One region of the Bacillus sp. EB V-12 genome, then DNA from elsewhere that is predicted to be linked to it. Evidence: riboswitches for the same ligand, from Rfam matches in the RefSeq annotation. Region 1 holds a riboswitch; the other holds the start of a gene.
The links. A riboswitch is a leader RNA that binds a small molecule or an ion and turns the genes downstream of it on or off. The one in region 1 is predicted to bind preQ1.
Positions count from the first base shown of each region.

Region 2: it holds a riboswitch for preQ1, as region 1 does, so the genes downstream of both, queC (7-cyano-7-deazaguanine synthase QueC) here and ACZDYH_RS10830 (QueT transporter family protein) in region 1, are expected to answer to the same signal.

Region 1 is NZ_JBUXJL010000002.1:814,687-818,112, forward strand. It holds gene ACZDYH_RS10815 (DMT family transporter) at 1-327, opposite strand, end outside; gene ACZDYH_RS10820 (reverse transcriptase-like protein) at 341-727, opposite strand; gene ACZDYH_RS10825 (aldose 1-epimerase family protein) at 796-1,668, opposite strand; PreQ1 riboswitch class I at 1,801-1,845, shown strand; gene ACZDYH_RS10830 (QueT transporter family protein) at 1,852-2,337, shown strand; gene ACZDYH_RS10835 (ribonuclease H family protein) at 2,489-3,148, shown strand; gene ACZDYH_RS10840 (zinc-finger domain-containing protein) at 3,161-3,337, shown strand; gene ACZDYH_RS10845 (DUF2564 family protein) at 3,370-3,426, opposite strand, start outside.
Region 2 is NZ_JBUXJL010000002.1:576,118-579,543, reverse strand. It holds gene queF (preQ(1) synthase) at 1-175, opposite strand, end outside; gene queE (7-carboxy-7-deazaguanine synthase QueE) at 194-910, opposite strand; gene queD (6-carboxytetrahydropterin synthase QueD) at 903-1,394, opposite strand; gene queC (7-cyano-7-deazaguanine synthase QueC) at 1,394-2,056, opposite strand; PreQ1 riboswitch class I at 2,150-2,193, opposite strand; gene kinB (sporulation sensor histidine kinase KinB) at 2,391-3,426, shown strand, end outside.

The DNA.
Region 1 (3,426 bases):
GACCATAACAATGCTTAGCCCAGTTAAGAAACCTGCTTTTGAAGAAGTTGTATAAAGTAAGCCAAATGTTTGTAATAAATAGCCGACAAATAAGAAGAACCCAACCATTAATCCAGCTAAACTACTATGTTTTAATTCTTGTTTTGAAGTTTTCTGTGAGAAAATAATTTGAACGAATAATAAAATAATTCCAGCGAATAAAAAGCGAATACCATTAAAAGTAAATGGATCAACGAAAGACATAGCGTTTTGAACGACAACAAACGTAGCTCCCCAAATAAAAGAGACAAATAATAAAGCAAGAGGAGCAATCCACTCTTTTTTCACACTCATACCCCCGTTAATTTTGTAAGATAGCTTTTCTAGCTAATTCATCAGCTACTTTATTTTGACTACTTGGAATCCACTTAATAAAAAAGAGATCGAAGTTTTTTATGTACTGCAGTGCTTCATCTAAAAGAGGTGCAAATATTTTATTTTTTGCGTATTCCTTTTCAACAGCCCGCTCAACAAGCTGCGAATCTGTACGAAAAGAGACAGTGCTATAATTATGCTCGATGCAATATTTTAATGCTAAAAGTAAAGCGCGGTATTCTGCTTCATGATTGGACATTGTTCCAAGTGGTACTGATAATTGTACAGGTGGCTGAACGCCTTTAATAAACACTCCTGCACCAGAAGGACCAGGATTTCCTTTTGATGCACCATCAATATATACTTCAATCAAAATGAGAAACCTCCAAATTATAAGATGATCCCCTACTTAAATATTTTTTGAAGTAGGGGATAGAGTAGTTATCCGATTGTGATGCTGTAACGACATGTAAATGTTTCATTCGCTTGTAAAGATTGAATTCCCTTTTTGTCCTTGAAATCTTTTGCTGGATTTACTTCATCAGCGATGCCATACCAAGGTTCAATACATAAGAAAGGTGCGTTATCCCCTGGTGTCCATACGCCAACAAATGGGAATCCATCAAATTCTACTTTTACAAATTTATTATGTTTATGAGAACGAATCGAAATTTCATTCGTATTCATATGTTCAAAAATAAGTGCATCATTTTTGAATAAATCATATGTAAGTGGCAATTCAGTCGTATTTTCAGCGATTAATTGCTTTTTGTTTGAAAGATAAGGTCCTTCTAATACGCTTGTTTCTAAGCGTTCCGAACCATTAAACGATAAGTGATAATCTGTAAATGATTCACCGTCCAATAAAGGGAAGTTGAATCCAGGGTGTGCTCCAATTGAGAAGAACATCTCTTTTGAAGTAGGATTGTTTACTTCATATGTTACATGAACACTTTGTCCATCTAGCTCATAAGAAACGAGTAATTCGAATTCGTATGGGTATTTTTTTAATGTTTCTTCATTACTAGTAACGATATAAGTGATCTTTGTTTCGCTTTGTTCTTTCACAGAGAAAGTAAGATCACGGGCGAAACCGTGTTGTGTTAATGAATATGGTTTACCGTCTACGTAGTATGTATTATCTACTAATCGACCGACAATTGGGAACAAAATTGGTGCACGGCGTCCCCAATAAGTAGAATCACCTTGCCATAAATATTCTATGTTGTCTTCTTTTAAGCGAACGCTCTGTAATTCTGCACCTTTGTCAGAAATGGAAACGATCACTTTTTCATTTTGAATTGTTGCTGTCATGAAGTGAAACCTCCTAAATCTTTCATATGTTTTATTATACGTTGTCTAAAAGAAAAAAGGTAGTTCACGATAGGAATCTATTGACGAAAGAGGGGCTACCACGTAAAATATAATCTTGTTGCTTAAAAAACGAATAACGTGGTTCGAAACCATCCCACGTAAAAAAACTAAGGAGATTTTGTCATGAATATTAGAACATTAGTCGGTAATGGTATTTTAGCGGCATTATATATTGCTGTTTCTATGCTTATTCAGCCATTTGGCTTTACGAATGTACAATTTCGTATTTCAGAGATGTTTAATCATCTCGTTGTATTTAACAAGAAAGCAATTTACGGAATTGTATTAGGTGTATTTTTAACGAATCTCTTTTTCTCACCTATGATCGCTTACGATTTAGTATTTGGAGTAGGGCAATCTATTCTGGCGTTAGTTGCAACGATTATTTCTATGCGATTTATTAAAGGTGTTTGGGCTCGTATGATTTTTAATACAGTTATCTTTACAATTACAATGTTTATGATTGCAATTGAACTTCATCTTGCATTGGGTTTACCATTTATGTTGTCTTGGTTAACTTGTGCAATTGGTGAATTTGTTGTCATGGCGATCGGTATGCCTGTAATGTACTGGATTAATAAGCGAGTACAATTTGAAAGATTTATGTAATAGATGAAAGAGCTATTCCTATAGGGATAGCTCTTTTTGTATGTAATCATATTGAATATAATGCTGTGACTCTAGATAAAATATAATAAAATAAAGTGAGGCTTCAATTAGCCGGATATATATAAGAAGTCTTACATAAGGGGAATGTAGTATGAAATATAAAATTCATTGGTTGTATAAAACGAAGCGTGGATTGCAGACGGAATTAACAACAGAGTATATGAACATAGAAGAAGTACTTCAATTTGCAGAGGATTTTGAGAAAACAGGAAGAGCTAAGGAACTTTTATTTTACGATGAAATGGACGCAGAATGGTCATTAAAAGAGATGAAAAAGTTAAGTAAGCAAGTAGAGGAAGAGCCCCAAGAAATACTCGTTTATTTTGATGGGGGGTATGATGTGCAAACGAAAGAAGCTGGCGTTGGTATATGTGTGTATTATAAAAAAGGAAATACAAACTACCGCATTCGCCGTAATGCATATATAGAAGGTATATATGATAATAATGAAGCGGAATATGCATCATTATTATACGGTATGAATATACTCGAGGAACTAGGGATTAAGTATGAAGCAGTTACACTTCGCGGAGACTCACAAGTGGTACTGCAGCAATTAGCCGGAGAATGGCCTTGTTATGATGAACATTTAAATCATTATTTAGATCAAATTGAACAAAAGGCGAAGCAAATGAAATTAAAACTTATATGTGAGCCGATATCTAGAAAACAAAATAAAGAAGCACATCAATTAGCTACGCAAGCATTGGAAGGAACAGTTATTGATAGTCATAAAGAAATAACTGAATAGAGAGGTGCAAAGGTGGATAAAAAGCAACTCATTACAGAGGTAAATGACTTATTAGAAACGTATTGTGAAGGCTGTTTTTTGCGAGAACATAATCGAAAGACAAATAGTAAATATTATGCTCATTCATTTTGTATAAGGCAATGTACAGTTGGAGAAACATTGAAAAAGTATGGGGACCAGTTGTCATGAAAAACATCCAGAGAAAATTCTCTGGATGTTTTTTAGTGTCTTGCTTCGTTTAGTTGATGCTCACATTTATTTAATTTCTTTTCCTCATT
Region 2 (3,426 bases), 240 kb from region 1:
TTTTCGGGCATAAACTTGTAAATTCAGGACAATTGAATTTTACAAAATAATCACGGTTTGGATGATTATTATCAAATACCTCTAATATTTCTGGGCTATATTCAAATAAATATTTTGTATTTTGATTCCCTAGTAATGTTACATCTTTTAAATCTTCATCTAATCTTCCTGTCATTTTAAACATCCCTTCTCGTTATACGCCGCGCTTATTTCCCCATACTAACGCATGAAGCTGAGGCAATACTTTTGCATCATTCATCTCTTTACAATTTACAGCTTTATCAATCAGCCATTCATACTTATCTAATAATTTTTTTATAAGCATCGCATCATCCACTGTTTTTGTATCATCGTTTCCTACTTGTAAGAAAAATGGTACCTTTGGATAACGTTCGTGCATCTTAACTGCATATTCAAAATCATGATCATCGAATACTACTACTTTTAAACTAATATCTTTTCCTGCTAGTTTCTGAATAATAGCATCTAACCTCTGAAAATCTGTTTTCATCGTTGAACTTGGTGGTTTTGGAGAAATTGTTATCTCATCAATTTGAAGTAACCAATCTTGCCATTTACTCCCTTGCGTTTCAATTGCCGTTCGCATTCCATTTTCTTTTAATATAGAAAGAAGAAACTCAATATTTTTCAGTAATGCCGGATTTCCACCTGAAATCGTAACATGAGAAAAATTTTCTCCTCCAATTGCAACAAGCTCATCCCAAATATCTTCTGGTGTCATCTGTCTAATTTGATCTTTAGCTGATCCATCCCACGTAAAAGCAGAATCACACCAAGCACAGCTATAATCACAACCAGCTGTACGGATAAACATTGTCTTTTGCCCTACAACCATTCCTTCACCTTGAATAGTCGGACCGAATATTTCTAAGACAGGGATTTTACTCATCAAGCATCCACTCCCGTCTTACTTCCGCATAACTAGTCGGCGTCTCAAATAGACGAACAAATTCAACGCGAGCTCCTTTATATTCGTTCACTCGATTCTCTTTTGTTAGTGCTTCTGCCATCTTTTCATAAATCCAAACGACCATATTTTCAGCAGTCGTATTCATTGCAGGTAACGTTTCGTTTAAATAACGATGATCTAGATAAATTTCTATTTCATTCTTCCAAATTTCTTTTATATCTCCAAAGTCAATTGCAAGACCTATTTCATTTACATATCCACTAATTCCAAATACAACTTTATATGTGTGACCATGTAAGTTTTTACATTTCCCTTCATAACAGTGTAAATGGTGTGCTGCATCAAATGTAAATTCCTTGCTGACCATTACTCTTTTATTATGGTATTTGAGTTGTTTACGCTGAATATCCTTGTCCATTTTTTGCAAATTCTCTACGATGCGAAATCCAAAAAAGTTATCCATTAGTTGTTCGCTCCTTCGCGTTCTTGTAGGTACGTATCTAATCCTGCTTTACGAAGTTGACATGCTGGACATTCACCGCAACCATCACCAATGATTCCGTTATAACATGTTAATGTTTTTTCTCGAACAAACTCAAATGCTCCAAGTTCATCTGATAATTTCCATGTTTCAGCCTTATCAATCCACATAAGTGGCGTGTGAATGACAAACGGGTAATCCATAGATAAATTTAAAGTAACATTTAACGATTTCACAAACACGTCACGGCAGTCTGGATAACCACTGAAATCAGTTTCACATACACCCGTTACAATATGACGTGCTCCAACTTGTTTTGCTAATACAGCAGCAAATGATAAGAAGAGTAAATTTCGTCCATCTACAAATGTCGATGGCAATTCACCTTCTTCATGTGTAATCTCCATATCCGTTCTCGTTAAAGCATTTGGAGCAAGTTGATTTAATAGACTCATATCTAGTACCGTATGCTTTATTCCTAGTTCTTTTGCAATTTCCGCTGCACAATCAATTTCTAGCTTATGACGTTGATTGTAATTAAACGTTACAGCTTCTACCTCTGCAAACTGCTCTATTGCCCAAAATAAACATGTCGTACTATCTTGTCCTCCACTAAAAACAACAACTGCTTTTTCTTTTTTCATTTCACTCATTCTCCTTCTCTACTATAAATAAGAAGAAAGAACGTTCTTGAACTGTCACAATAAAAAAACAAAACAATACCTAAGGATATTGTTGTTTCCATAGTTTTTTATAGAGGGAGTTCGCGAACCTCTCCCGCGCGGTGCACGGAATTTCTTCTTTCATTGACACAGCTTATTGTAACATATTGTATACTAGCGTAAAAATTTCTGATTTTTCAGCTATTTATTATTTCATTTTATAGTATGATTAATTTAATATAAGAAGAGAGGAGGCATCCCACTGAAACCCTTTATTATTTATCTCTTTTTAAATATATTATTCATCCTGATTACAATGCTCGTATATCATTTATTTTGGAATCAAAAAGGGAAACGCTCTCCTAAATTAAATTCAGCTATATTCATTGTACTCTGTTGCCTTGCTACCGTACTCTGTATTACATTTGCAGCAAAAACAAATAATGGTTTTCAATTTGATATGCGCCATATTGTATTAATTGTCGGTACATTAACGGGAGGGCCTATTGCTGGTGGTTCTATCTTAGTTGTATTAAACATATATCGCTTATTATTAGGTGGGATAGGTGTTTTCCCATCTCTTATCGGTTCTGTTCTTCTATTTATTGTTCTATTATTAACATATAAATTTTTCAATCGAACTTCTAATCGTATAAAAATAACACTTGCTATTATCTACAGTCTCACATACGGATTTAGTTGGATACCCTTCTTCCTTTCAAAGGTTACAAATAAGACTGATTATATACCGCATATTATTGTGTATGAATTATGTTCAATGCTTGGTACGATTCTAATTTTATATTTACTACACATATTACAAACTCAAGTTCGTCTCCAAAACGAACTTATAAATGCTGAAAAGTTTCATTTAATTGGTGAAATGGCAGCGTCTATCTCTCATGAAATTCGCAATCCATTAACTTCAACGAAAGGTTTTTTACAACTGTTACAATCAGATACATGCACTGAGCAGGAACGAAAATTATATATCGACATTGCCATTAATGGCATCGAACAAGCAAATCATGTTCTTACAGATTATTTAACCTTTGCTAAACCAAGCATTGAAAAAGAACAAACATTACAGTTAGAAGAAGAATTACTACATGCATTGTCGTTAATTACACCGCTTGCTAATTTAACAAATGTACGTACTCATTATATAAAGCAAAGCACTTCTTTTTTTATCGCTGGAGAAAAGCAAAAACTAAATCAATGTTTATTAAATATTTTAAAAAATTGCATTGAGGCTATGCCAAAAGGCGGTGATCTTTATTTCACATTAGTTCCTGATCATAAGCATATTCAGTTATATATAAAAGATACAGGAGTCGGTATGGATTCAGAAC